One region of the Neisseria benedictiae genome, then DNA from elsewhere that is predicted to be linked to it. Evidence: predicted binding sites of a transcription regulator. Region 1 holds the regulator's gene; the other holds the start of a gene.

Region 1 (15,261 bases):
AAGGAAACGCGTGTGCCGAAACATTCTGCCAAATCTGCCATTAAAACAGGATTGCGGATGCCGCCGCCGCAAATATACATTTGACGGGCATCTGCCGCTGCGTGTGAGACGGCGTCGAAAACGGTTTGCGCGGTGAATCGGGAAAGCGTCCGTAATACGTCGTATCGGTTTTCGCCGCCGTCAAGGTAGGTTTCGAGCCAATTTAGGGCAAACAGTTCGCGCCCCGTGCTTTTTGGGTGGGGTTGTGAGAAATATGGGTGGGCGAGCAGCCTGTCGAGCAGGTGCGGTAATATGTTGCCTTGTGCCGCTTTTTCACCGTTTTTGTCGTAAGGCAGCTGCCAGTGTGCCTGCGTCCACGCGTCCATCAGCATATTGCCCGGCCCTGTGTCGAAGCCGAAGGCGGGTGCGTCGGGGGGGAGTACGCTGATGTTGGCAATCCCGCCGATGTTCAGCACCACGCGTGTTTCCCTGTCGTCGCGGAACAGGGCTTCGTGAAAGGCGGGGACGAGCGGCGCACCTTGTCCGCCGGCCGCAAGGTCGCGGCTGCGGAAGTCGCCGACGGTAAAAATCTGAGTCAGTTCCGCCAGCAGCGGCAAATCGGCAAGCTGTACGCTGTAACCGTGTTCCGGCGCGTGTCGGACGGTTTGACCGTGGCAGCCGAGGGCGGTAATGTCGGACGGTGCGAGGTTTTGACTGCACAGCAGTTCGGCGACGGTTTGCGCATACAGGCGGCTGAGTTCTTGCGACAAAATCCTGCTGCGGTGCAGTTCGTCCGTGCCTGTGTCTTGCAAATCCAGCAATTTGCGGCGCAACCGGTCAGGGTAGGGGGTAAAGGCGTGCCCTTCCGCGCCCAGCCATTTGCTGCCGTCCATACGTATCAGTACGGCATCCGCCCCATCCATGCTGGTTCCCGACATGATGCCGATGTAAAGCTGTGTTTCCATCATCACTTCCAAACTGGTGCAAAACGCCATTTTAACGTGTATTGACGCTCGTATACCGATTTGCTGCCGCAGTGTAAATAAATGTTTCAAGACGGATTGCAAAAGGTTACAATATCTGCGAAAACCCTTCTGTGTTCACTAAGGAATCTTCCATGGCTCAAACTCAAATGAGTGCGAACTTGAAACTGATTAACGCCGTCTTTGCCGCCATGCTGGTAGGCATAGTCGGCTATTTTATCTATTGGGGTTTGGGTTATACCCACTACAATAACAGCGTGCTTTTCATCATCGCCACGATGTTCGGCGTGTTTATGGCGTTTAATGTTGGCGGCAACGATATTGCCAATTCTTTCGGTACCAGCGTCGGTTCCGGCACGCTGACGATCCCGCAGGCTTTGCTGATTGCGGCGGTGTTTGAGGTCAGCGGCGCGGTCATCGCGGGTGGCGAGGTAACCGATACCATACGCAAAGGCATCGTTGATTTGAACGGTATGAACCTCGAGCCCATGCAGTTTGTGTTTATCATGATGTCTGCACTCTTGGCGGCGGCTTTGTGGCTGCTGTTCGCGTCCCACAAAGGCCTGCCGGTTTCGACGACGCACGCGATTATCGGCGGCATCGTCGGCAGTGCGTTGTGTATGGCGGTTATGAACCATGCCGACTGGGGAACGTTGATTCAGTGGGGAAAATTGGGAGAAATCGGGATATCTTGGGTGCTGTCGCCTGTTTTGGGCGGTGCGGTTTCCTATTTCCTGTTTTCCCGCGTTAAGAAAAATGTCTTAGATTACAACGCTTGGGCGGAAGGTACGCTCAAGGGCATCAAGCAGGAAAAAAAGGCCTATAAAGAACAGCACCGCCTGTTTTTCGAGGGTTTGTCTGAGGCTGAAAAAGTCGAATACGCCACCAAAATGGCGCACGACGCGCAAATTTATGACGAGCCTGAATTTGATCCGCAAGAGCTGCAATCGGAGTATTACCGCGGTCTTTATGCGTTCGATAACCGTAAAAACAATGTCGATTCTTACAAGGCGTTGCACTCTTGGGTTCCCTTTATCGCTTCGTTCGGCGCGATGATGATTTCCGCTATGCTGATTTTCAAGGGTCTGAAAAACCTGCATCTGGGCATGAGCAATGTCAACAGCTTCCTGACTATCTTTATGATAGGTGCGGCGGTGTGGATGGGTACGTTTGTTTTTGCAAAAAGCCTCAAGCGTAAAGATTTGGGCAAATCGACCTTTCAGATGTTTTCATGGATGCAGGTCTTTACCGCATGCGGTTTCGCATTCAGCCACGGGGCGAACGATATCGCCAACGCCATCGGTCCGTTTGCCGCGATTATGGATGTTTTGCGGACTAACAGCGTTGCCGCGCAAAATGCCGTTCCTCCGATTGCCATGCTGACCTTCGGTATCGCACTGATTGTCGGTTTGTGGTTTGTCGGTAAAGAGGTGATTAAAACCGTCGGTACGAGTTTGGCTGAAATGCATCCTGCTTCGGGTTTTACCGCCGAACTGTCCGCCGCATCCGTCGTGATGGGGGCGTCGCTGATGGGGCTGCCTGTTTCCAGTACGCATATCTTGGTCGGCGCGGTACTCGGTATCGGTCTGGTCAACCGTAATGCCAATTGGAAACTGATGAAGCCCATCGGTTTGGCGTGGGTCATTACCCTGCCTGCCGCCGCCGTCCTGTCGGTGGCCAGCTATTTGATTTTGCAGGCAGTATTCTGATTGTAAAATACTGATGCCGTCTGAACCCGTGTTCAGACGGCATTTTGTTGATGGAATGTGCGGGCTTGTGCCTTATGCACAATCTGTTCTGTCGGGATATGCCGTTTGGTATCTTGGTTTCGGAACGGTCGGATACAAAGGTGCGGAACGTTATGATATGCCGCCGCCTGTCCTTGAAAACACTTATCCTGCCGGCAGCAAAATGCCGTCTGAAAAAGCCTTTCAGACGGCATTTGTACGTTAGCCGCAATCACACCGTTTGCGAATATTTCGCTTTGGTTTCTTTATGGCGCAGGTGGTAGTCGAAGACCATGGCGATGTTGCGGATGAGGAAGCGTCCTTTCGGGGTAACGGTCAGCCCGTGGCTGTTCAGGCGCACCAATCCCAAACCGGCGAGTTTTTCCAAATCCGCCAGTTCGTCTTTGAAGTAACGGTCGAACGGGATACCGAATATGTCTTCGTAAACACGGTAGTCGAGCGCGAAGCGGCACATCAAATCCTGAATGATGCTGCGGCGCAGGATGTCGTCCTGATTGAGCTGGTAGCCGCGCATGATGGGCAGTCTGCCTTCGTCGATGGCGGCATAGTAGGCATCGATGTCGCGTTCGTTTTGGGAGTAGGTGTTGCCGATTTTGCCGATGGACGACACGCCGATGGCGACCAAATCGCAATCCGCGTAGGTCGAATAGCCTTGGAAGTTGCGCTGGAGGAAGCCTTCTTTGAGGGCGATGGAGAGTTCGTCGTCAGGTTTGGCGAAATGGTCCATGCCGATGAAGACGTAGCCGCGCTCTGTCAGGGTTTGGACGCAGTATTGCAGCATATCGAGCTTCTCTTCGCTGTCGGGGACGGCGGCGGTATCGATGCGGCGTTGCGGTTTGAACACGTGCGGCAGGTGGGCGTAGTGGTAAAGGGCGAGGCGGTCGGGATCGAGCGACAAAACCGTGTCTATGGTGGTCTTGATGCTTTCCGAAGTCTGGTGCGGCAGACCGTAAATCAAATCGACGCTGACGGATTTGAACCCTGCCTCACGGGCGGCATCGATGACTTCTTTGGTTTCTTCGTAGCTTTGGATACGGTTGACCGCCGCCTGCACTTTGGGGTCGAAATCCTGAATGCCGACGCTCATGCGGTTGAAGCCGAGCCTGCCGAGCATGAGGACGGTGTCGCGGCTGACTTTGCGCGGGTCGATTTCGATGGAGTATTCGCCGGACGGTATCAGTTCGAAATGTTTGCGTATCATACGGAAGACGCGTTCGATCTGTTCGTCGCTCAAAAAGGTCGGCGTGCCGCCACCGAAGTGCAGTTGGGCAAGCTGGTGCCGTCCGTTCAGATGCGGGGCGAGCAGTTCCATTTCTTTTTCAAGATATTCGATGTAGGCATCGGCGCGGCTTTTGTCTTTGGTGATGATTTTGTTGCAGCCGCAGTAGTAGCAGATGGTGTTGCAGAACGGAATGTGAATGTAAAGGGAAAGCGGTTTGTTTAACGCGCCCATACCGCGCAAATGTAAAGCTTTGATATATTCGCCTTCGCGGAAACCGTCATGGAAACGGTCGGCGGTAGGGTAGGAAGTATAGCGCGGGCCGCTGGCGGGCAGGCTGGCAATCAGTTCGCGGTCAAACTCGGGGCGGTCATCGTTTACATTGTGATTGTTCTGTATCTGAATGATTTTCATGGTGTGTGTGCGGTTTTATGATGTTAGTCAAATTTTGGATAGTTTGGTAGAATGCCACAGTATGATAAACCTGTCTTGATATGTGTCAACAAGCACATAATCGGGATGGGACAAAACACACGAAAAGGTACGGTATGGCTTCGCATAATACTACACATCAGATGAAAACCTTGTGTTCTTCCTGTTCTTTGCGGGAACTTTGTCTGCCTGTCGGATTGCTGCCCAACGAGTTCAGCCAACTCGATGCCGTCATCCGCCAAAGCCGCCGCCTGAAAAAAGGCGAATACCTGTTCCGTGCCGGCGAAGCCTTTACTTCGCTCTTTGCCATCCGTTCGGGCTTCTTCAAAACAACCGTCGCCAGTCAGGACGGCCGCGATCAGGTAACGGGTTTCTTTATGTCGGGCGAACTCATCGGCATGGACGGCATCTGTTCCCATGTGCACAGTTGCGATGCGGTCGCCTTGGAAGACAGCGAAGTGTGCGAACTGCCGTTTACCCACATCGAAGAACTCGGTCAGAATATCCCCAGCCTGCGTACCCACTTTTTCCGCATGATGAGCCGTGAAATCGTGCGCGATCAAGGTGTTATGCTGCTGTTGGGTAATATGCGCGCCGAAGAACGGATTGCCGCCTTCCTGCTGAACCTTTCCCAAAGGCTCTACTCGCGCGGTTTCGCCGCCAACGACTTCATCTTAAGAATGTCCCGCGAAGAAATCGGCAGCTATCTCGGGCTGAAACTCGAAACCGTCAGCCGCACATTGTCCAAGTTCCATCAGGAAGGATTGATTTCCGTCGAACACAAACACATCAAGATTCTCAATCTGCAAGTGCTGAAAAAAATGGTATCCGGTTGTTCGCACGCCATTTGATTAACCTGTACGAGCATTTCAGACGGCATTCTCAATAAACACAGGGCAGACGAAAATATCTGCCCTGTTTGTTTTATCTGCCGCAAAATGCCGTCTGAAAACCGGCAGCCGCCTAAATCGAAAAATCCTCGCTGATGGGCGTGTACAGAATCCTGTCCACCTTCTCGCGTGTCAGGTGCGGTGCAAACGATTGGATAAAGTCATACGCATATCCGCGCAAATAAGTATCGTTGCGTAAGGCAATCCATGTTGGAGAAGGTTCAAACAAATGTGCGGCATCCACAAGTTGCAAATCGTCATCCGTATCCGGGTTGTAGGCCATCTTTGCCATCAATCCCACGCCCAAACCCAAGCGCACATAAGTCTTCAATACGTCCGTATCCGCCGCCGCCAATGCGACATCCGGCCGTTCCAAACGGGCTTTGGCGAATGCCCGCGCGATGCTGCTGCCCGCATTGAATGCAAATTCATAAGTAATCAGCGGAAACCTCGCCAAATCTTCAATACGGAGGGGATTCCTGCATTCGAGCAACGGATGGTCTCCCGGCACGATTACCGCGTGCGTCCACTCATAACAGGGAAGCCCCGCCAGTTCCGGCCGGTCGTCTATCCGCTCCGTGACAATCGCCAAATCCGCCTCGCCCGAAGCAGCCATCCGCGCAATGGCGGCAGGGCTCCCCTGTTTGATGGTCAGATTGACTTTCGGATAGCGTTTCACAAAATCGGCAACAATCAAGGGCAGGGCATAGCGTGCCTGAGTATGTGTTGTGGCTACCGTCAGCGAACCGCTGTCATGCCCCGTAAACTCGCTGCCGATGTTTTTAATGTTCTGCACATCGCGCAAAATACGTTCCGCAATATCCAAAACCGCCTTGCCCGGCTGCGAGACGGAAACCACGCGCTTGCCGCTGCGGATAAAAATCTGAATGCCGATTTCTTCTTCCAGCAATTTGATTTGTTTGGAGATGCCGGGTTGTGATGTGAATAAGGCCTCGGCCGCTTCGGAAACGTTCAGGTTGTGCCGGTAAACTTCTAAGGCGTATTTCAATTGTTGTAATTTCATGGCGGGTCGGTGTCGGTCTGTGTCGGGTGGCTGAACATTGTTTATAATTTATCATATTTTCTTGCCGGTACGGTATGGGGCTTTGCCGTTGTGTTTGTTGTTTTTGTGCAACGGCAATCGTGCGATATGGAAAAAATCCCCCTAAAGTAATGACACGGAATTGATTTTTCGGCATGATAGACGATTAGGAAACAGGCTGTTTTACGGTTGTTTTCAGGCGTTGAGTATTGACAGTCCGCCCCCTGCTTCTTTATAGTGGAGACTGAAATATCCGATTTGCCGCCATGTTTCTACAGCGGCCTGTATGTTGGCAATTCAGCAGTTGCTCCTGTATCTGCTGTACAAATTTAATGAGGGAATAAAATGACCAAACAGCTGAAATTAAGCGCATTATTCGTTGCATTGCTCGCTTCCGGCACTGCTATGGCGAGCGAAGCCCATATCCACGGTTATACCGTGAGCGGCCAATCGCAAGAAGTCGTACGCAACAACTACGGCGAATGCTGGAAAAATACCTACTTCGACAAAGCAACCCAAGGCCGCGTAGAGTGCGGCGATGCAGTTGAACCGGCTCCTGTTGCTGTTGTAGAGCAGGCTCCGCAATATGTTGACGAAACCGTTTCCCTGTCTGCCAAAACCCTGTTCGGTTTCGACAAAGACGTACTGCGTACCGAAGCCCAAGACAACCTGAAAGTATTGGCCCAACGCCTGGGTCAAACCAACGTACAATCCGTACGTGTTGAAGGTCATACCGACTTCATGGGTTCTGAAAAATACAACCAGGCCCTGTCCGAGCGTCGCGCCAACGTAGTGGCAAACTACTTGGTCAGCAACGGTGTGCCTGCCTCTAAAACTTCTGCTGTCGGCTTGGGCGAATCTCAAGCGCAAATGACTCAGGTTTGTGAAGCCGAAGTCGCCAAACTGGGTGCAAAAGCCTCTAAAGCCAAAAAACGTGAGGCTCTGATTGCATGTATCGAACCTGACCGCCGTGTTGACGTGAAAATCCGCAGCATCGTAACCCGTCAGGTTGCGCCGGCTCATGTTCACACCCAACAATAAGCTTTAAAAGCATCTTGCCGATGGGTAGGGTTGGATTCCTCTTCTGTATAAGAGAAGAGGTTTACGTATCAAACTCTAATCGGTTCTGATGAAACAAAACAAACCCCGCTTTTGCGGGGTTTGTTTTTAGGATGCTTGAGGAAACGGTTATTGTCAGAATATGGGGTAGGGTTTATGCTCCATCAAAATCTTCCTGGTGTCTTGAAACTCCGGTTTTGAAGGCGATAGAATTTGGATTTGTTTGTGAGGGAACAAACTCTCTCAAATCAGTGCTGTACGCGGTGCTGCGTTTTATGTGCGGTACTGTGTAAAATACAGCAGATTAATAAAAATCAACATGGCGGTGCGTTCGGATATTTTGCGACATGAAAGAATTTGACTTCATCAAACGGTATTTGCAAACAGGTGCGGATAAGGATGTCGTATTGGGCATAGGCGACGATGCGGCAATTATCCGCCCACGTGAGGGTTTCGATTTGTGTTTCAGTGCGGATATGCTGCTGAGGGACAGGCATTTTTTTGCAGATGTCAAACCTGAAGACTTGGCTTGGAAGGTTTTGGCCGTCAATATTTCAGATATGGCGGCGATGGGTGCGATACCGCGTTGGGTGCTGCTGAGCGCGGCGTTGCCCGAATTGGATGAAGTATGGCTGGAACGGTTTTGCGGCAGTTTTTTCGGTTTGGCGGGAAAGTTCGGTATCACCTTAATCGGCGGCGATACGACCAAGGGCGATATGGCGTTCAATGTAACCATTATCGGCGAATTGCCGAAAGGTAGGGCATTGCGGCGTGATGCGGCGGTTGCGGGCGACGATATTTGGGTGTCGGGGCGTGTCGGTATGGCGGCGGCGGCTTTGAACTGCCGTCTGAAACGGTGTGTGTTGCCGGATGATGTGTTTGCCGAATGCGAACAAAAGCTGCTCCGCCCCGAGCCAAGGGTTGAACTGGGGCTTGCGCTGTTGCCGTTTGCCCGGGCGGCGCAGGATGTTTCAGACGGCCTCGCGCAAGATTTGGGGCATATCCTGACCGCTTCCGGCGTGGGGGCGGAAATTTGGGCCGATTCGCTGCCGTCTTTATCCGTATTGAAAGATATTTTGCCCCGAGCGCAATGGCTGTCTTATACTTTGGCGGGCGGCGACGATTACGAACTGGTATTTACCGCATCGGAAAGTTGCCGCAGCCGCGTGCTTGATGCGGGGGAACGGTGCGGCGTGCCGGTAACGCGCATCGGCAAAATCAACGGAGGATGCCGTCTGAAGGTTTTAGATGCCGACGGCAGGGAATTGGAACTACATTCTTTAGGATTCGATCATTTTGGCTGATTTTAAACCTGACTTTGCGTGGCTGTTGAAACGGCCGTTGTGTTTTTTGGCTTTCGGTTTCGGCAGCGGACTGGCTCCGTTCGCGCCGGGCACATTCGGCACTTTGGCGGCATTGCCTTTGGCGTTTGTGCTGATATTGGCGGGTGTGGACGGATGGCTGCTGGCTTTTTTGTGTATCGTGCTGTTTATGTGGGGCATACGCATTTGCGCGTGTGCGGAACGTGAAACGGGTGTCAGCGACCACGGTGGGATTGTTTGGGACGAGATTGTCGCCATGCTGTTTGTGTTGGCGTTTGTGCCGTTCAGGTGGACGTGGTGGCTGGCGGCGTTCGTCTTATTCCGCCTGTTTGACGTGCTCAAACCGCCTCCCGTCGGTTGGTTTGATAAGAATCTGCACGGCGGTTTGGGCATTATGGCGGACGATATGGCGGCGGCGGTGATGACCTTGATTGTCTTGAGGATTGCAATGCTGTTTTAAACGGGGCTGCCTTGTAACAATGCCGTCTGAAAGCCTTTCAGACAGCATTGTTTCGGAGGTTAACGCGTTACCGGTTTATATTTAATCCGTTTCGGTTTCGCGCCTTCTTCGCCGAGTCGGCGTTTCTTATCGGCTTCATACTCCTGATAGTTGCCGTCGAAGAACATCCATTTCGAATCGCCTTCACAAGCCAGAATATGCGTAGCAATACGGTCGAGGAACCAGCGGTCGTGCGAAATCACCATCACGCTACCGGCAAATTCCAACAATGCGTCTTCCAACGCGCGCAGGGTTTCTACGTCGAGGTCGTTAGACGGTTCGTCCAGCAGCAATACATTGCCACCGCTCAACAAGGTTTTTGCCAAGTGCAAACGTCCGCGTTCGCCGCCGGAAAGCTGCCCTGCGATTTTGCTTTGGTCGCTGCCTTTAAAGTTGAAGCGTCCCAAATATTGGCGGGCGGGAATTTCGAACTGTCCGACCTGCAAAATGTCGCGGCCTTCGGCGATGTTGTCGAACACGGTTTTGTCGTTTTGCAAACCTTCGCGGCTTTGGTCGATCAGGCTCATTTTCACGGTTTGCCCGATTTTCACTTCGCCGGAATCGGGCTGCTCTTTGCCCGCAATCATTTTAAACAGCGTCGATTTACCCGCGCCGTTCGGGCCGATGATGCCGACAATCGCGCCCGCAGGCACTTTGAAGCTCAAATCGTCAATCAGCACTTTATCGCCGAACGATTTGGAAACATTCACAAATTCAATTACTTCGTTACCCAAACGCTCGGCAACGGGAATAAAGATTTCCTGCGTTTCATTGCGTTTTTGGTATTCGTAGTTGCTCATTTCTTCAAAACGCGCCAAACGCGCCTTGGACTTGGCTTGGCGGCCTTTGGCATTTTGGCGCACCCATTCCAATTCCTGCTTCATCGCCTTCACGCGCGCTGCTTCGGATTTCGCCTCGTTTTCCAAGCGTTTTTCTTTCTGCTCCAGCCAAGACGAGTAATTGCCTTTCCACGGAATACCGTGTCCGCGGTCGAGTTCCAAAATCCATTCGGCAGCGTTGTCCAAGAAGTAGCGGTCGTGCGTTACCGCGACCACCGTGCCGGGGAAGCGCACGAGGAATTGCTCCAGCCATTCGACCGATTCCGCATCCAAGTGGTTGGTCGGCTCGTCCAACAGCAGCATATCCGGCTTGCTCAACAAGAGTTTGCACAAGGCGACGCGTCGTTTTTCACCGCCGGACAAATTGCCGATTTTGGCATCCCAATCAGGCAGGCGCAGTGCGTCAGCAGCGATTTCCAATTCGTGTTCCGCACCGCCGCCCGTGGACGAACCCGCCGCAATAATCGCTTCCAAGCGGCCCTGCTCTTCCGCCAGCGCGTCAAAATCCGCATCGGGATTGGCGTACTCGGCATACACTTCTTCCAAACGTTTCTGCGCGGCGGCTACTTCGCCCAAACCGCTTTCCACTTCCTCACGCACGGTTTTTTCAGGATCAAGCTCCGGCTCTTGCGGCAGGTAGCCGATTTTGATGCCGCCCATCGGCACAGCTTCGCCCTCAAATTCCTTATCCACACCCGCCATAATCCGCAGCACGGTGGACTTGCCCGCGCCGTTCAAACCGAGCAGGCCGATTTTCGCGCCAGGGAAAAATGAAAGGGAAATATCTTTAATGATGGTTTTCTGCGGCGGCACAACCTTGCTCACGCGCAGCATAGAATAGACGTATTGTTGGGACATGGTTTTCTCGATTCGGTCAAACAAATTTCAGACGGTCCATTTTAACCGATAATTTGATTTAAGCCAGTTTATCCGCGAACCGATATTGCCAAAATCGGGCAGGATTCATAAAATCCGCCTATCTCTTTGAAATTAGACAAACAAAAAAATAATAATGATAGAGGGTTGCCACACCGGCAACCATTTCGGATTTTCCAAAGCAAATACTTTTCAAATCAAAAAAAGGATTTACCTTATGTCGGAATATACGCCTCAAACAGCAAAACAAGGTTTGCCCTCACTGGCAAAAAGCACGATTTGGATGTTGAGCTTCGGCTATCTCGGCGTTCAGACGGCCTTTACCCTGCAAAGCTCGCAAATGAGCCGAATTTTTCAAACACTAGGCGCAGACCCGCACAATTTAGGCTGGTTTTTCATCCTGCCGCCGCTGGCCGGCATGCTGGTTCAGCCGATTGTGGGCTACTACTCAGACCGCACTTGGATGCCGCGCTTGGGCGGCCGCCGCCTGCCCTATCTGCTTTACGGCACGCTGATTGCGGTTATCGTGATGATTCTGATGCCGAACTCGGGCAGCTTCGGTTTTGGCTACGCTTCTTTGGCGGCTTTGTCGTTTGGCGCGCTGATGATTGCGCTGTTGGACGTGTCGTCGAATATGGCGATGCAGCCGTTTAAGATGATGGTCGGCGACATGGTCAACGAGGAGCAGAAAAGCTACGCCTACGGGATTCAAAGTTTCTTAGCGAATACGGGCGCGGTTGTGGCGGCGATTCTGCCGTTTGTGTTCGCGTATATCGGTTTGGCGAACACGGCCGAAAAAGGCGTTGTGCCGCAGACCGTGGTCGTAGCATTCTATGTGGGCGCGGCGTTACTGATTATTACCAGTGCGTTCACGATTTTCAAAGTCAAAGAATACGATCCGGAAACCTACGCCCGCTATCACGGCATCGATGTCGCTGCGAATCAGGAAAAAGCCAACTGGTTCGAACTTTTGAAAACCGCGCCTAAAGCGTTTTGGACGGTTACTTTGGTACAATTCTTCTGCTGGTTTGCTTTCCAATATATGTGGACTTATTCGGCAGGCGCGATTGCGGAAAACGTCTGGCACACCACCGATGCGTCTTCCGTAGGTTATCAGGAGGCGGGCAACTGGTACGGCGTTTTGGCGGCGGTACAATCCATTGCTGCCGTTATCTGCTCGTTTATTCTGGCAAAAGTACCGAATAAATACCATAAGGCGGGTTATTTCGGTTGCTTGGCTTTGGGTGCGCTCGGTTTCTTCTCCGTTTTCTTCATCAGCAATCAATACGCGCTGGTGTTGTCTTATACCTTAATCGGCATTGCGTGGGCAGGCATCATTACCTATCCGCTGACGATTGTGACCAATGCCCTCTCAGGCAAACACATGGGTACTTATTTGGGCCTGTTCAACGGCTCTATCTGTATGCCTCAAATCGTCGCTTCGCTGCTGAGTTTCGTCCTCTTCCCTATGCTGGGCAGCCATCAGGCAACCATGTTCTTGGTTGCCGGCGCAGTCTTGCTGATGGGGGCTTTCTCAGTATGCCTGATTAAAGAGACCCACGGCGAATAATCCGTTTCAACACCATCGGCAAAGGCCGTCTGAAACTTCTGCCGACGCTTTATCCGATTCAATAAGGCAAACCGTATTTCCAAACGGTTTGCCATAAAACCATCAAAACAGGAGCTTTACGATGTACACAAGAATTATGGAAATCAGCCCTTGGACGCTGCGTTCGGCAAAGCTGGAAAAAGAACACAAACGGCTGCAAGAGAGCCTGACCAGTTTGGGCAACGGCTATATGGGTATGCGCGGCAGCTTTGAGGAAACCTATTCCGCCGACAGCCACTTGGGCACCTACATCGCCGGCGTGTGGTTTCCCGACAAAACCCGCGTCGGCTGGTGGAAAAACGGCTACCCCAAATATTTCGGCAAAGCCATCAACGCGCTCAATTTCAGCAAAGTCAAAATCTTTGTCGACGGGCAGGAAGTGGACTTGGCGAAAAACGACGTTGCCGGCTTCTCCGTCGAACTCGATATGCAGCACGGCGTGTTGCGCCGCTTGTTCACCGTATTCGGCGTGCGTTTCGATGTGTGCAAATTCCTGTCCGTCGCGCAAAAAGAGCTGGCGGTTATCCGCTGGGAAGCCGTATCCGTTGACGGCAAAACCCACCAAGTCCGCATCGATTCCATCATCGATGCCGACGTGAAAAACGAAGACTCCAACTACGAAGAAAAATTCTGGCAGGTATTGGACAAAGGCGTTTCAGACAGTCTCTCCTACATTGCCGCCCAAACCGTTGCCAACCCTTTCGGCGTGGAACAATTTATCGTCAACGCCGAGCAAACTTTCGCCGGCAGCTTCAAAGCCCTCAGCGGCAGCCAAACCGACTGGCAGGTCTCCAATTCTTTCGAAGCCGAAGTCGGCAGCACGCCCGAAACCTTTGAAAAACGGGTTATCGTTACCACCAGCCGCGATTATCAAGGCTTGGAAGCAGTGAAAGCCGCAGGCCGCGCCTTGTCGGAAAAAATCGCAGGCGTTGCGTTTGAAACCTTGCTGGACGCGCACAAAGCAGGCTGGCTGCACCGTTGGGAAATCGCCGACGTGGTCATCGAAGGCAACGACGAAGCGCAGCAAGGCATCCGTTTCAATCTGTTCCAACTGTTCTCCACCTACTACGGCGAAGACGCGCGTCTGAACATCGGCCCGAAAGGCTTTACCGGCGAAAAATACGGCGGCGCGACCTATTGGGACACCGAAGCCTACGCAGTGCCGCTCTACCTCGCACTAGCAGAACCTGAAGTTACCCGCAACCTGCTGCAATACCGCCGCAACCAACTGCCGCAGGCGCAGCACAACGCGCGCGAACAGGGCTTGGCGGGCGCACTCTATCCGATGGTAACGTTTACGGGTATCGAGTGCCACAACGAATGGGAAATCACCTTCGAGGAAATCCACCGCAACGGCGCGATTCCTTACGCCATCTACAACTACACCAACTACACCGGCGACGAGGGCTATCTTGCCAAAGAAGGCTTGGAAGTCTTGGTCGAAGTGTCCCGCTTCTGGGCGGACCGCGTCCACTTCTCCAAACGCAACGGCAAATACATGATTCACGGCGTAACCGGCCCGAACGAATACGAAAACAACATCAACAACAACTGGTACACCAACACCCTCGCCGCATGGGTATTGGACTACACCCGCGAAGCCTTGGCGAAATACCCGCGTCCGGATTTGAACGTGCGTGCCGCCGAGTTGGAAAAATGGGCGGACATCAGCGCGAATATGTACCGTCCGCATGACGAAGAACTCGGCGTATTCGTCCAACACGACGGCTTCCTTGATAAAGACATCCGCCCCGTGTCCGCGCTTTCGCCCGACGATTTGCCGCTCAACCAGAAATGGTCGTGGGACAAAATCCTGCGTTCGCCCTTCATCAAGCAGGCGGACGTGTTGCAAGGTATCTACTTCTTCGGCGACCGTTTCAATATCGACGAAAAACGCCGCAACTTCGACTTCTACGAACCGATGACCGTGCATGAAAGCTCGTTGTCTCCATGTATCCACGCCATCCTTGCCGCCGAACTGGGCAAAGAAGAAAAAGCCGTGGAAATGTACCGGCGCACCGCCCGCCTGGACTTGGACAACTACAACAACGACACCGAAGACGGCCTGCACATCACCTCCATGACCGGCTCGTGGCTCGCCATCGTCCAAGGTTTCGCCCAAATGAAAACCTGGGGCGGCAAACTCAGCTTCGCCCCGTTCCTGCCGAGTGCGTGGACAGGCTATGCCTTCCACATCAACTACCGCGGCCGTCTGATTAAGGTCGCCGTCGGCAAAGAAAACGTCGTCTTCACCCTGCTCAAAGGCGAGCCGCTCGAATTGCAGGTATACGGCAAAGACATCACGCTCAACGGCAGCCACACCGTTGCGTTAGAAAAATAAGGAGGATGCAAAATGACTTTCACTGCAGTGCTTTTTGACCTCGACGGCGTCATCACCGACACCGCCGAATACCACTACCACGCATGGAAAAAGCTCGCCGAAGAACTGGGCATCAGCATCGACCGCAAATTTAACGAGCAGCTCAAAGGCGTGTCGCGCGACGATTCGCTCAAACGCATCCTCGCGCACGGCGGCAAAACCGTCAGCGAAGCCGAGTTCGCCGAACTGACCCGCCGCAAAAACGACAACTACGTCGAGATGATTCAGGCAGTCAAACCCGAAGACGTGTACCCCGGCATTTTGCCCCTGCTGGAAGCATTGAGGGCAAACGGCAAAAAAATCGCCCTCGCGTCCGCCAGTAAAAACGGCCCGTTCCTACTGGAACGCATGGGGCTGACCCACTTCTTCGACACCGTCGCCGAC
Region 2 (15,261 bases), on a different contig from region 1:
GCAACGCCGCCCAGCTTGCGTCCAACACTTTTTCAGGCGCGTGTTCGGCGAGGTGTCGGAAAGAGGGGCAGGTTTTGCGGTGCACTGAAATGCCGCGCTCGCGGGTAACGAAGCCGACAATATCATCAGGCGGCGCGGGTTTGCAGCATTTGGCAAGCGTGGTCATCAAGCCGTCTTCACCGTCGATGAGAACGCCGGTTTTGCCGCCTTTTTTGATTTTGGACTGTTTGACGATGGTGGTTGCGCTGACGGGTATGGGCGGCGGTTCGTTCAGCGTGCCGCAGGCTTTTTGGATGGCGCGGTTGGAAATTTCGCCCTGTCCGACGGCGGTGTAGAGGTCTTCGGGCTTTTTGTAGCCGAGGTTTTCGGCAAGCTCTTGCAGGTTGGGCTTGGGCGTGAGTTTGGCAAGCTGTTTGTCGAGTTGGACGCGGCCTTCTTCGCGCACGGTGTCGGCGTTTTGCTGGCGGATGTAGGCGCGGATTTTGCCGATGGCCTTGCCGGATTTGACCCAGCCTTCGTAAAGCCAGTTAACGGAAGGATGCCCTTCTTTGGCGGTAATGATTTCGACGCGCTGTCCGTTTTCAAGCTGGGTGGACAGCGGCACAATCTGCCCTTCGACTTTCGCCCCCCGGCAACGGTCGCCGATGCTGCTGTGTAAGGCGTAGGCGAAGTCGATGGGGGTCGCGCCTGTGGGCAGGGAAAGGACTTTGCCGTGCGGGGTCAAAACGTAAATCGTGTCGTTGAACAGCTCGGTTTTGAAGGCGGCGGCGAGGTCTTCCTTGCCGCTTTCCGCCATGTTTTCGCGCCAGTCCAAGAGTTGGCGCAACCAGGCGATTTTCTGTTCGTAGGCTGAATCGCCTTTGCCGCCCTCTTTGTAACGCCAGTGGGCGGCGACACCGAATTCGTTGAATTGGTGCATATCGAAGGTGCGGATTTGCACTTCCACGCCTTTGTCTTCGGGGCCGACAATGACGGTGTGCAAACTTTTATAGCCGTTGCCTTTCGGGTTGGCGATGTAGTCGTCGAACTCGCCGGGGATGGGCTGCCAGAGGCTGTGGACAATGCCCAGCGTGGTGTAACACTCGGGGACGGTATCGACCAGAATCCGCACGGCGCGGATGTCGAACAAGCCGTCGAAAGTGAGCTTTTTCTTCACCATTTTTTTGTAAATGGAGTAGATGTGTTTCGGACGGCCGGCGACTTCGAAGTGGATATTGTATTTTTTGAGTTCCGTACGCAGGATATTGAGGAAGTTTTCGATGTATTCGAGGCGTTCGGTGCGTTTTTCGTCCAAAAGCAGGGCAATTTCGCGGTATTTTTCGGGTTCTTGATGGCGGAAGCCCAAATCTTCGAGCTGCCATTTGAGCTGCCACACGCCCAAACGGTTGGCGAGCGGGGCGAAGATGTCGAGGGTTTCTTTGGCGACGGCGCGTTTTTCGGGGCTGTCGGGGGCGTTGCTTAAAAATTGCAGGGTGCGCGTACGCATCGCCAGTTTGATTAACACGACGCGGATGTCGGTAACCATCGCCAGCAGCATTTTCCGCATGGTTTCCGCTTGCTGGGCGCGTTCTTCCGGCGTGGCGAGGCTGTCCACCCGGGCGAAGTGGGTGAGTTTCTGCACTTCGTCCACACCTTTGACCAGCTCGGCGACGGTGCTGTTGCAGCGTTCGGAAACCAATAGATTCCAATCGGGGACGTAGCGTCCGATGTCGGCAAGCAGGGTGGCGGCGACGGCATCGGGCAGCAGGTCGAGTTCGTCGACCATTTGTGCCGCGCCGAGGAAGTGGTCGGACAACGGCTCGCCATACGGCGTGACGGCATCGGCGGGGTAATGTTCCTGCGCCAGTGAACGGGCGGCTAAGACAAGTTTTTTATCGTTGTCCGGCAGCGCGGCGCAGTAGCTGTCGAACCATTCGCGCAATTCTTGCGGGGTCGCGCTTTGCGTGTCTTGAATCGGGCTGATGGCGGTCATGATGGGGTCTTCCGTTCCGATAAAAACGAGTTTATTGTAACAGCTTATTTATTTACGGTGCATAGGCGGGAAGATAAACTTGTTTCGGGCGGCGCGGGGTGTTAAGGTAGCCGGTACCGACAGGTTGACGAGGAATATTTTGATGAAACTGTATATTTACGACCATTGCCCGTTTTGCGTGCGTGCGCGGATGGCTGCCGGTCTGTTTGGTGCTGACGTTGAAGAAGCCGTGCTGGCAAACGACGACGAGGCAACGCCGATTGGCATGATTGGCGCGAAACAAGTGCCCATCCTGCAAAAAGAGGACGGTTCGTTTATGGGCGAGAGTTTGGACATTGTGCGGCATTTCGACCGCGAAGGCCGTCTGAAAGACGAAGTCCGCCCCGAAATACAGGTTTGGATGGACAAAGTCGGCAGTTACAACAACAAGTTGGTTCAGCCGCGTACTGTTAAAATCGGTCTGCCCGAATTTGCAACGCCGGAAGCGGTGAAATATTTCACAGACAAAAAAGAGAAAAGCATCGGCAGCTTTTCCGCCAATTTGAATAAAACCGCCCGATACCTCGAACGGATAAACGCAGATTTGCAAGAGTTGGAGAATTTGATGGACGGTACTTCAGACGGCATCAACGGCGGAATCGGCATGGAGGATATTTTGGTTTTCCCCGTTTTAAGGAATCTGACCGTGGTGCGCGGAATCGAATGGCCTCAAAAGGTGATGGGTTATCTGATGACGATGAGTGAAAAATCAGGCGTGCCGCTTTATTTTGACAGGGCATTGTAAAACAGGAAAACGCAGCAGGCAGGGAAGCCTTGCTGCGTTTTCCTGTGGTTGGCAAATACGGCGGTAGTGCCCGAAAACCGCCAATTCAAATAAACCATCCGATGAGGGATTGAACCAGTATCATAACCAGCTGTACGACAGGGGTGACAAACATACCCAAACCCCCGGTCAGCAGAAGCAGCAGGATAATCCACGTCCCATAGGGTTCGATTTTGCGGAATAAGACAGAATATTTCGCCGGCAGGAAGGTGTCGATGAAAATGCCGCCGTCACCAGGCAGGATGGGAATGATGCTGATTGCAAACAGAATGGCGTTAATCAGGATGCCGTAATTTGCCATTTTTGCCAGCGGCATTTGGTATGCGTCGTCGATGAATGGGGCCAATACCCAAATCAGCCCCCACAAAAAGGCCATCGCCAGATTTGCCAGCGGACCGGATGCGGCAACATAACGCCAGGCAAGGCGCGGGTTGCGGAAGTTGCGCGAATCGATAGGGATAGGACGTGCCCAACCAAATAGAAACGGTGTGAACATCAAAGTAAATAGCGGCATGATGATTGTGCCGACCGGATCGATATGGGGCAGAGGGTTCAGCGTCAGCCTGCCGTATTGTTCGGCAGTGTTGTCTCCCCAGTAGCGCGCCGTATAGCCGCGTACCACCTCCCTGACGGTAATGGCAAGCAGTACGGGCAGGACGGCAAGCAAGAATACGCCCAAGTCAAAATTCCGAAACATGATTTTCCTTTAAAACAGGTGGTACGCAGCCGTAACCGGCTGCCGGATGAAAGCGGCAATATATCATTTAACCCGATTTTGTTGGAATGGGAAAACAGGTAGATCCGCTCCGTTTGTCTGCCGGCATCTGATAATTTGTCATAACATATTGTTTTAATATGGATTTTAATAATATGAAAACAGTATTCAGATAAAGGTAAATAATAAAAATAGGTTGCAAATAGGAATTGTTGCTATTATTATGCCCGAATTATGGATAAAGAACGAATTTTAACCCCCGCAGTCGTGTTTTCCGTCGCACTGCTGCATTTGGCAATGGTGGCATTGCTCTGGCAGGCGCACAAGCTGCCCGTGATAGAGTCAGGCAATGTTATTGAATTTGTCGATTTGGGCGACTTTGGCGGAGGGGACGGCGCACCCGAAGGCGCAGGCGCGCCTGCCGCGCCCGAACCGCAACCCGAGCCTGAGCAGCCCAAACCTGTCGAGCCGCCCAAACCGGTTTTGAAGCCGGTGGTTACAAAAAAGGCGGATGCAGATATTCAGCAGCCCAAGGAAAAGCCGAAACCCGAAGAAAAACCGAAGCCCGAACCCAAACCGGAAGCGAAGCCTGCCCCGAAACCGGCGGAAAAACCGGCAGAAAAGCCGTCTGAAAAACCTGCCGAACATTCCGGCAATGCTTCTGCCAAAGCCGGCAGCGAGCAGGGCAATGGGGAAGGTAAGGGAACCGGTACCAAAGGCGACGGAACAGGGCGCGGAGAAGGCAGCGGTAAAGGCAGCGGCGGAGCCAAAGGCGAACACGGGGAAGGAAGCGGCGGCAGCGGCGGCGGAACAGGAGCCGGCAGCAGCAAAGGCAACCCTTTACGCGCCAACGGCAGCATCCCGCGCCCGGCCTATCCCGCGCTTTCTATGGAAAATGACGAGCAGGGCACGGTTGTTTTGAGCGTTTTGGTTTCTCCGGGCGGTCATGTCGAGTCCGTCAAAGTGGTGAAAAGCAGCGGTTTTTCCCGTTTGGACAATGCGGCACGCAAGGCGGCGCAAAACGGGCATTTTCAAGCCAATGCCTGGACGGAGTTTAAAGTCCCCGTCAAGTTTGAATTGAATTAGGCGGTTGCCGCAGCGGTTTGCGGCAACTTGGATGTTTGATTGGTTTTTTCAGTGTTGGAATCATTATGAATTTGAAATTAGTGTTTGAATCGGGCGATCCCGTCCTGATCGGTGTGTTTGTGTTGATGCTGCTGATGAGTATCGTAACGTGGTGTCTGGTTGTCTTGCGCTGTATCAAGCTGTATCGGGCGCGCAAAGGGAATGCCGCCGTCAAACGGCATATGCGCGATACTTTGTCGCTGAACGACGCGGTCGAAAAAGTGCGCGCCGTCGATGCGCCTTTGTCCAAACTGGCGCAAGAGGCGTTGCAGTCTTACCGCAACTACCGCCGGAGCGAAGCGTCCGAACTGGCGCAGGCTCTGCCGTTGAACGAGTATTTGGTCATTCAAATCCGCAACAGTATGGCGCAGATTATGCGCCGGTTTGATTACGGGATGACCGCGCTTGCCTCCATTGGCGCGACCGCGCCGTTTATCGGGCTGTTCGGCACGGTTTGGGGGATTTACCACGCCCTGATCAATATCGGGCAAAGCGGGCAGATGAGCATTGCGGCGGTTGCCGGCCCGATTGGCGAGGCACTGGTGGCGACGGCGGCTGGCCTGTTCGTGGCGATTCCGGCGGTGTTGGCATACAACTTCCTCAATCGCGGCACGAAAATACTGGCTCAGGATTTGGATGCGATGGCGCACGATTTGCACGTCCGCCTGCTTAATCAAAAGGATAGCTGATTATGGCATTTGGTTCGATGAATTCCGGCGACGATTCTCCGATGTCCGACATCAACGTTACGCCGCTGGTGGACGTGATGCTGGTGTTGCTGATTGTGTTTATGATTACTATGCCGGTGCTGACGCATTCCATCCCTTTGGAACTGCCGACCGCGTCCGAGCAGGCAAACAAGCAGGACAAACAGCCTAAAGACCCCCTGCGCCTGACGATTGATGCGAACGGCGGCTATTATGTCGGCGGGGATTCTGCAAGCAAAGTGGAAATCGGGGAAGTGGAAAGCCGTCTGAAAGCCGCCAAGGATCAGAATGAAAACGTGATTGTGGCAATTGCGGCAGATAAGGCGGTGGAATACGATTATGTGAACAAAGCGTTGGAGGCTGCCCGTCAGGCAGGGATTACCAAAATCGGTTTTGTAACCGAAACCAAGGCGCAATAAAGTTTGACGTTTGAACGAATGCCGTCTGAAAGCCTTTCAGACGGCATTTTTGTATCGGCCGGTTTTATGGTTTGGCGGCTGCTTCTTCCAAACGGCTGCGGAAGTTTTCCAAATTTACGCCTGCCGCTTGGGCGCGGCGGATGATTTCGTCAACCGGCATACCTTCTGCCGCCCGGCGGAAGCCCCACAGCAGGGAGCAGCGCGTACCGGTCCGGCAATAGGCAAGGACGGGATATTCGGCTTGTCCGATGAGTTGTCGGAAGGTTTCGACATCGTGTTTTTGGATGTCGCGTGCGGTAACGGGTTGGTGATGGAATCCGGTAACTCCTGCTTGTTCCAACCACTGTTTGATTTGGGCGAAGTCGGGTTGCGATTCTTCTTCGCGGTCGGGGCGGTTGCAGACGACGGTTTTGATACCCAGTTGCGCGATTTGTTCCGCATCGGCTTTGGTCAGTTGAGGAGAAATATAGAGATGTTCGTCAAGTTTCAGAATGGCCATTTTGTTTCCTTTGCTTTGCGGTTGTTTTTCAGACGGCATTTTGTGTGCAATGCCGTCTGAAAGTTTAACCGAACAACCAGTTTTCCAACAGGTTCCGGTCTGTGATATGTAGGATGGCAGTATCCGCCGCCGCTGCCTGAACCGTCAAGACGGTTTGACGCAATATGCCGGCACGGAAGAAGTGGATATTGATTTTTGCATTGACGTAGTATCGGGCCCATTGTGCGGCAAAGTCGGTGCAGGCATAACCGTCTAAAGCAATGATTTTGTCTTGCGGGCATAGTGCCGCAGATTCCGCGCTGCCGCCGTTAAAGACATGGGTCAGGACGATGTGGTCGGCGTTTTGTTTGAAACGTGCGCCGAAATCGCCTGCCGGCGGGACGGGGCAGATGTGTTCCGCATATCCGCCGCCGTGTTGTCGGGGAAGCGGCAGGAAGGTCAGTCCCACGCCTGCGGTAGACAGGCATTCGGCAAGCGGCAAATCTTCGGTGCTGTATAACGCTTTTTGGAAAAAATCTTCCAAATCCAAGCCGGTTATTTCCTGACAGCGGATTTGCCAGTGTTTTTCCGGAATGCCTGCGTGCGTATCCCTCCACTCCCGATAGAGTTTGTCCATTACCGTATCGAGAGAATGTCTGCCGTTGCTTCGGTTGCGTATTATCAGATCAAGGCACAATGCGGCAAGCGCGCCTTTCTGGTAGTAGCTGACGATGGTGTTGGGGCTGTTTTCATCCGGTTTGTAAAATTTGTTCCACGCGGTAAAACTCGATTCTGCCAAGGTCTGCCTCAAATGGCCGCGGGTTTGTTGTACGCGCGTAATACCTTGTGCCAGCAGGTTTAAATAAGATTCGGGCGAGATAGTGTGGCTGCGTGCCAAAAACAAATCGTCGTAATAGGATGTAATGCCTTCGAATGCCCATAGTTGTTCGGTATAGTTTTCTTTGTCGAGGTCATAAGGGATGAACGCGGCAGGTTTGATGGATTTGACGTTCCATGCATGGAAATATTCGTGGGAAAAAAGTCCGAGCAATGTGGTGTAGGCATCGTCGGCATCGGTCATATCGAACAGCGGAAGGCTGTGGCGGTCGGCGAGCAGGGCGGTGCTGTCGGCGTGTTCCAAACCGCCGTAAATATGGTCGCCGACGTGGAGCAGGAACAAATATTTTTGAAACGGGGCAGGGGAGGAAAACACTGCCAGTTCGGTTTCGCAGATTTTTTTGATGTCCGAAACCAGCCTGTTGCGGTCGAAATCGGGATAGATGCCGCTTAAGGCAATCGTGTGCGGAATGCCTGCCGCTTCAAAATCTAAAAATTCAATCAAGCCCATCTCGACAGGTCGGTCAATCAATTCGGCATAAGATGCCGTCTGAAAGACAAACCTCCCTGTCTCCGGCAGTGTTGTGGCAATACGCCATTCGGGTGGAATGCCTGTCAATTCCAAGCGGTGCGGCAGCGTTTCCGCTCCTTCGACTTTCAAAAACAGGCACGCTCCGTCAAAAAAACCGCGTTCTGTTGTCAGGAAAGAACCTCGAACCGACAAATCGAATGCATATACGGTGTAGCGGATTTGCCACTCGCCGCGTACGGCGGCAGCGTGCCAGCGGTTTTTTGCAATTTGTTCGAGCGGCATGGACGTGCCGTTACAGGATGCATGGATAGAAGTGATGTGGCGGGAAAAATCCCGAATCAGATAGCTGCCCGGAACCCAGTTTGGCAGGCTTATTTCTATAGGAAAATCATCATTTTGTGTGAATGTCAGTAAGATGTGCCACTCATGGTCTAGAGGGGAGGGGGCAATTTCATAATTAATCATGGCTATTAAATATATCGTTAAATATTATTGATAAAATGTCTTTAAAATGCAGCTTAATCTACATCAATAAAGTGTTATAAAAAAGGAGGCTTGAAAAACAAAGCAATGTCAAACTGGTTGCAATTTATTATAACAATATGATTTATATATAATAAGAATGAATTTAAGAAAAATTTTCCTTTATGTTGCAAATGTAATTCCGCTTGGCGTAATAAGGCAGATATGTTAAATTTAGAAAAAATTACGCTTGCCCAAGTTGTACCTTAAGAGGTCGCAAAGGTGGGCAGGATAAAAAATTTTTATTCCCATAATTCATGGAGACTCTCATGGACACACAAACTTACAACTACAAAGTGGTGCGCCAGTTCGCCATCATGACTGTAGTTTGGGGTATCGTGGGCATGTTGGTCGGCGTTATCGTCGCAGCCCAACTGTTTGCTCCCGCCCTCGATTTGTCTAATATCGGACCTTGGTTCCACTTCGGCCGCCTGCGTCCGCTGCACACTAATGCGGTTATTTTCGCATTTGGCGGCTGCGGCCTGATCGGCACATCATACTACGTTGTCCAACGTACTTGTAATACCCGTCTTTTCGGCGGCTGGCTGCCGGCATTTACCTTTTGGGGTTGGCAGGCGGTAATCGTTGCTGCTGCCGTCAGCTTCCCTATGGGTTGGACCCAAGGTAAGGAATATGCCGAACTGGAATGGCCGATCGACATTCTGATTACTTTGGTTTGGGTTGCATACGCCATCGTATTCTTCGGTACGATTGCCAAACGCAAGGTGAAACACATTTACGTTGCCAACTGGTTCTACGGCGGTTTTATTTTGGCGGTCGCACTTTTGCACATCGTCAACAATATCAGCATCCCGGCAGGGTTGATGAAGTCATACCCTGTCTATTCCGGTGCGATTGATGCTATGGTTCAATGGTGGTACGGGCATAACGCCGTGGGCTTCTTCCTGACTGCCGGCTTCTTGGGTATGATGTACTATTTTGTCCCCAAACAAGCAGGCCGCCCTGTTTACTCCTACCGCCTGTCCGTCGTTCACTTTTGGGCGTTGATTTTCACCTATATGTGGGCGGGTCCGCACCATCTTCACTACACTGCGCTGCCTGACTGGACTCAATCTTTGGGTATGGTTCTGTCTTTGATTTTGTTCGCACCCTCTTGGGGCGGTATGATTAACGGCATCATGACCTTGTCCGGCGCGTGGGACAAACTGCGTACTGACCCGATTCTGAAATTCCTGATTGTATCCCTGTCCTTCTACGGTATGTCTACCTTTGAAGGCCCGATGATGTCGATTAAAACGGTCAACGCATTGAGCCACTATACAGACTGGACCGTTGCACACGTTCACGCCGGTGCTTTGGGTTGGGTAGGCTTTGTAACCATCGGTTCCGTCTATTACATGATTCCCCGTCTGTTCGGCAAAGAACAGATGCACAGCACCAAACTGGTAGAGGCGCATTTTTGGATTGCGACCATCGGCGTGGTTCTGTATATCGCCGCGATGTGGATTGCCGGTGTGATGCAGGGTTTGATGTGGGGCTCTTTGAACGATGACGGTACGCTGACCTACTCGTTTGTCGAATCCGTAAAACGCACTATGCCTTATTACATGATCCGTTTTGCAGGTGGTTTGCTGTATCTGAGCGGTATGTGCATTATGGCGTACAACGTGTACCGCACAGCCATCAGCGGTAAGGCGGTCGATGCTGAAATCCCTGCGGTTTCCCAAACACAGCATCACTAAAATACTAAGGAAGATAGGCTACCAAAATGAAATTACAACAATTGGCCGAAGAAAAAATCGGCATCCTGATTGTGTTTACCCTGCTTGTAGTCAGTGTCGGTCTGTTGATTGAAGTTGTGCCCTTAGCCTTTACTAAGGCGGCAACGCAGCCGGCACCGGGTGTGAAACCTTACAATGCCCTGCAGGTTGCAGGACGCGATATTTATATACGCGAAGGTTGTTATAACTGCCACTCGCAAATGATTCGCCCGTTCCGTGCGGAAACCGAACGTTATGGACACTACTCTGTTGCCGGGGAATCGGTTTACGATCACCCGTTCCAATGGGGTTCCAAACGTACCGGTCCTGATTTGGCCCGTGTGGGCGGCCGTTATTCCGACGAATGGCACCGCATCCACCTGCTGAATCCGCGTGATGTCGTACCCGAATCCAATATGCCGGCATTCCCGTGGCTTGCACGCAATAAAGTCGATGTCGATGCAACCGTTGCCAACATGAAGGCTTTGCGTAAGGTAGGGACTCCTTACAGTGATGAGGAAATTGCGAAAGCGCCCGAAGCCTTGGCAAACAAATCTGAGCTGGATGCTGTAGTCGCCTATCTGCAAGGATTGGGTCTGGCTTTGAAAAACGTAAGGTAACATCATGGATATTAACGGTATTCGCGCTCTTTTCACGGTATGGATCTTTATCTGCTTCCTGTTGGTACTCTATATCGTCTTCAACAGGCGGAATAAGAAAAATTACGATGATGCCGCAAACAGCATTTTTGATGAAAACCAAGATGCGCAAGATAAGAAAAGCGAAAACCGTTAATATTGTGATAACGGAGCAAAACAATGAACACAACATCCCAATTTACCAGTAACTTCTGGAATATATATATTGCAGTTATTGTCTTACTGAGCTTTATCGCTTTGGCTTGGCTGCTGCTGTCTCAAAATGTTGTCAAACGCCCGAAGAAGGGCGAAGAAGTACAAACTACAGGCCATGAGTGGGACGGTATTGCCGAATACGACAACCCGCTGCCGCGCTGGTGGTTTTGGCTGTATGTTTTGACATGGCTGTTCGGTATCGGTTATCTGGTTATGTATCCGGGTGTCGGCGACTACAAAGGCCTGCTGAAATGGACCAGCCACAACCAATATGAAAAAGAGGTCAAAAAAGCCGATGAGCAATACGGCAAACTGTATGCCAAGTTTGCGGATATGCCGATTGAAAAAGTGGCAAAAGACCCACAGGCCAAGCAAATCGCCCAAAACCTGTTCAATACCTACTGTATCCAGTGCCACGGCTCTGATGCCAAAGGTTCTAAAGGTTTTCCGAATCTGACCGACAGCGATTGGTTGTGGGGCGGCGATCCCGATAAAATCCACGAGACCATTGAAAAAGGCCGTGTTGCGACTATGCCTGCTTGGGGTCCTGCTTTGGGTGAGGAAGGCGTAAAAGACGTTGCGCATTATGTGATGTCTCTTTCAAAACCCAAAGGCCAGTATGATGAGGAACGTGCCGCACGCGGACAAGCCTTATTCAGCGGTCCGCCTGCCAACTGTTTCACTTGCCACGGCGATAAGGGACAAGGTATCCAAGGTTTGGGTCCGAACCTGACTGATGACGTGTGGTTGTGGGGCGGTACGCAAAAATCCATTATTGAAACCATTACCAACGGCCGTAGCAGCCAAATGCCCGCGTGGGGACATTTCTTGGATAAAGACAAACTGCATATTATGACTGCTTATGTATGGGGTCTTTCCAATAAAGACGGTAAAGCTCTGGTGAAAAAAGCCGAGCCTGCACCGACTCCCGCACCGGCGGCAGAACCCGCAGCATCTGCTCCTGCAGAAGCAGCACAAGCCGCTTCTGAAGCCAAACCTGCCGCAGCAGAACCTAAAGCCGAGGAAAAAGCCGCACCTGCTGCCAAAGTGGACGGCAAACAGGTTTATGAAACCGTTTGTGCCGCCTGCCATGGCAATGCGATTCCGGGTATTCCCCACGTCGGCACCAAAGCCGATTGGGCCGACCGCATCAAAAAAGGTAAGGACACATTGCACAAACACGCAATCGAAGGTTTCAATACGATGCCCGCAAAAGGCGGTCGCGGCGATTTGAGCGATGATGAGGTCAAAGCTGCAGTTGACTATATGGTCAACCAGTCAGGCGGCAAATTCTAACCGTTGTTTTCCGACTTTGTCGGATGCAGAAATCCGGATTCATATCGAATCCGGATTTTTTATTTTGAATGGAAATCCTGTTTTTGATTTATGCCGTCTGAAAGTGGGGATTTTGATGCTTAAACGGTCAGACCGACTGATATTTTTGTATGGTTTAAAGAATGGTGCAGTTGGGTGTCGGACAGCATTGTTTGATGCTTTCAGACGGCATATAGGTTTGTTTCTTCAAAATGGAATCTTTTTTCATATGTTGCAAAAAATATTGATTTTAGTCATAAAGAATTAGTCTTTATTATTTATAATCGCGCATCATCACGATAACTCTAATTTCAAAAGGACGATTAATGGATACACAAATCAAAACTGAAGCCGGCAATCAGACCAACCGGCGTTATCTGACCGTTTGGAGATGGCATTTTTATGCCGGTTTGCTGGTTATGCCCTTCTTGACCCTGCTTGCCGTTACGGGTTTGGGTATGCTGCTGTTTGCCAATATTACCGGCAAGGAGGGCGAGCGGATTCATGTTGTGCCGCAGGCAACGGTACAACCTCTGTCTGTTCAGGCGGAAGCGGCACGCAGCGCCGTTAATCCGGACACTTCGTCCGTCGTTCAGTATATTGCACCGCGCGCCGATGATATGGTTGCCGTGTTCCGTGTCAACAATGAGGGTAAGGCAACCATGGTTGCGGTCGATCCTTATACGGCAAAAGTGGTCAGCACCATGCCGCGCAATCAGGGTTGGTATCACACGATGGATGAAATCCACGGCGATATGATGCTTGGTGCGGCAGGCGATTATCTTTTGGAAACGGCTGCATCGCTGACGATTATTATGATAATCAGCGGCTTGTACCTTTGGTGGGCGAAACGGCGCGGCATCAAGGCGATGCTGCTGCCGCCAAAAGGCAGGGCACGTTCTTGGTGGCGGAATCTGCATGGTTCGTTTGGAACTTGGGTGTCGCTGATTTTACTGTTGTTCTGTCTGTCCGGAATTGCTTGGGCAGGTATTTGGGGCGGCAAGTTCGTGCAGGCTTGGAGTCAGTTCCCGGCCGGCAAATGGGGTGTCGAACCGAACCCTGTTTCAGTCGTGCCGACCCACGGCGAGGTATTGAATGACGGCAAGGTTAAGGAAGTGCCGTGGATTTTGGAGCTTACGCCTATGCCTGTTTCAGGGACGACTGTGGGTAAAGACGGCATTAACCCCGACGAGCCGATGACATTGGAAACCGTTGACCGTTTCGCGCGGGAAATCGGTTTCAAAGGGCGTTATCAGCTGAATTTGCCCAAAGGCGAGGACGGCGTATGGACTTTGTCGCAAGACTCTATGAGTTACGATATGATTAGTCCGTTTGCCGACCGCACAGTGCATATCGACCAGTACAGCGGAAAAATCCTTGCCGATATCCGTTTTGCCGATTACAACCCGTTCGGCAAATTTATGGCGGCAAGCATTGCGCTGCATATGGGTACTCTGGGCTGGTGGAGCGTACTGGCGAACGTCGTGTTCTGCCTTGCCGTGATTTTTATCGGCATCAGCGGCTGCGTGATGTGGTGGAAACGCCGTCCGTCCGGCGCGGCGGGCATGGTTCCTCCGGCGCAGAAAATCAAGCTGCCGGTTTGGTGGATGATGGCATTGCCGCTATTGGCAATAGCATTGATCTTCCCGACCGCGCTGCTTGCCATTGCCGTGATTTGGCTGTTGGATACCTTGCTGCTGTCGCGGATTCCTGTTTTGAGGAAATGGTTTAAATGACCAAATGCCGTCTGAAGCGTTCAGACGGCATTTTGTTTGAAGTCGGGCGGGGGAAAGGCTATATAATCCCGAATACTTTTCCGCAACTTTTGTCGAAATCATGTTTTATCTGTATCAATCCAACCGTCTTGAAACGCTGGCGGCATTGTTTGCCCGCATTCAAAAAGTCAAACCGCTGAAATCGGCTTTACAGCCCGAACAGATTGTTGTGCAGAGTCAGGGGATGCGCCGCTACCTCGACACCTGCCTCGCCCGCGATTTGGGCGTGGCGGCGAATTTGTCGTTCAGCCTGCCCGCCGGTCTGACGTGGAAGCTGATGAAAAAACTGATTCACGGCATTCCGGAACTCAGCCCGTTTGCGCCCGAAGTGATGCGCTGGCGGCTGCTGGATTTGTTCCGCAGCGCAGAGTTTCAAAACGGAGCGGAATTTGAAGACCTAAGGCGTGTGCTGCAAAACTATTTGGGCAGCGGAGAATCGGCGGATTACCAGCTTGCGGGACAGCTTGCGGACATATTCGACCAATACCTCGTCTATCGTCCGCAGTGGATAGACGCTTGGCAGCAGGGCAGGATACTCGGTTTGGGCGACGATGAAATCTGGCAGTCCAAACTGTGGCGTTACCTCGACGACGGCAGGCAGAGCGCGCCGCACCGTGTCGCGTTGTGGGAAAAACTGCTTGCCGCGTTGGACAAGGATAAGCTGCCCGAGCGTTATTTCGTGTTCGGCATTTCCACGATGGCGCCGATGTATCTTCAGCTTTTGCACAAGCTGTCCGAACATTGCGATGTGTTCGTGTTCGCACTCAATCCGAGTGGGATGTATTGGGGCAATGTCATCGAAGCGGCGCAAATCCTTAAAGGCGGCGGCGATCCCGATTTGACTCAGGCGGGGCATCCGCTGCTCGCCTCATTGGGCAAGCAGGGGCGCGACTTTTTCGACTTTTTGAACGAAATGGAAATAGAAGGGGAAACGCCGGTATTTGAAGAAGGCGGGCGCGATACGCTTTTGCACGCCCTGCAAACCGATATTCAAAACCTGAAAATGCCGTCTGAAACGGCGGGAAGCGTCAACACGGACGACGGCTCGATACGCATCGTATCGGCACACAGCCCTTTGCGCGAATTGCAGATACTCAAAGACAAACTGTTGAAAATTCTGCATGAACATCCCGATTGGCAGCCGCACGACATCGCCGTATTAACCCCGAACATCGAACCCTATACGCCTTTTATCGAAGCCGTGTTCGGACAGGCGCAGCCCGGCGCGCAGGCATTGCCGTATTCCGTGTCGGACGTGAAAATCAGCCGCCGCCAACCGTTTTTTTATGCATTGGAATGCCTGTCCGACTTGTTGGAAAGCCGATTTGAAGTCGATAAAGTGCTCGCGCTTTTGGAAACCGCGCCCGTATTGCGCCGTTTCGGACTGACTGAGGACGATTTGCCGCTTTTGCACGATATGGTTGCCGATTTGAACGTTCACTGGGGTTTGGACGGAGAAATGCGCGG

The links. Region 1 encodes FNR, which switches genes on or off when oxygen is low (the NO sensors DNR and NnrR bind a similar motif). Its sites were predicted from a motif close to TTGATNNNNATCAA; they were not measured.
Region 2: ccoN (cytochrome-c oxidase, cbb3-type subunit I) is a predicted target of FNR. The motif match lies at 8,127-8,140, and genes of this name have one in related genera.

Annotation. Positions count from the first base shown of each region.
Region 1 covers NZ_CATQFV010000070.1:4,167-19,427, forward strand. Annotated here, with positions in the region: gene Q3O12_RS09155 (anhydro-N-acetylmuramic acid kinase) at 1-944, opposite strand, end outside; gene Q3O12_RS09160 (inorganic phosphate transporter) at 1,097-2,671, shown strand; gene Q3O12_RS09165 (hypothetical protein) at 2,685-2,915, shown strand; gene hemN (oxygen-independent coproporphyrinogen III oxidase) at 2,922-4,343, opposite strand; gene fnr (fumarate/nitrate reduction transcriptional regulator Fnr) at 4,478-5,212, shown strand; gene Q3O12_RS09180 (CysB family HTH-type transcriptional regulator) at 5,325-6,275, opposite strand; gene Q3O12_RS09185 (OmpA family protein) at 6,639-7,334, shown strand; gene thiL (thiamine-phosphate kinase) at 7,700-8,656, shown strand; gene Q3O12_RS09195 (phosphatidylglycerophosphatase A family protein) at 8,649-9,134, shown strand; gene ettA (energy-dependent translational throttle protein EttA) at 9,194-10,870, opposite strand; gene Q3O12_RS09205 (SLC45 family MFS transporter) at 11,106-12,458, shown strand; gene Q3O12_RS09210 (glycoside hydrolase family 65 protein) at 12,580-14,838, shown strand; gene pgmB (beta-phosphoglucomutase) at 14,851-15,261, shown strand, end outside.
Region 2 covers NZ_CATQFV010000059.1:83,827-99,087, reverse strand. Annotated here, with positions in the region: gene Q3O12_RS07720 (RelA/SpoT family protein) at 1-1,972, opposite strand, end outside; gene Q3O12_RS07715 (GrxB family glutaredoxin) at 2,115-2,756, shown strand; gene Q3O12_RS07710 (site-2 protease family protein) at 2,842-3,492, opposite strand; gene Q3O12_RS07705 (energy transducer TonB) at 3,745-4,596, shown strand; gene exbB (TonB-system energizer ExbB) at 4,662-5,324, shown strand; gene Q3O12_RS07695 (ExbD/TolR family protein) at 5,327-5,761, shown strand; gene Q3O12_RS07690 (TIGR01244 family sulfur transferase) at 5,826-6,260, opposite strand; gene Q3O12_RS07685 (M61 family metallopeptidase) at 6,325-8,073, opposite strand; gene ccoN (cytochrome-c oxidase, cbb3-type subunit I) at 8,400-9,833, shown strand; gene ccoO (cytochrome-c oxidase, cbb3-type subunit II) at 9,860-10,471, shown strand; gene Q3O12_RS07670 (CcoQ/FixQ family Cbb3-type cytochrome c oxidase assembly chaperone) at 10,476-10,646, shown strand; gene ccoP (cytochrome-c oxidase, cbb3-type subunit III) at 10,670-12,001, shown strand; gene Q3O12_RS07660 (PepSY-associated TM helix domain-containing protein) at 12,346-13,755, shown strand; gene recC (exodeoxyribonuclease V subunit gamma) at 13,856-15,261, shown strand, end outside.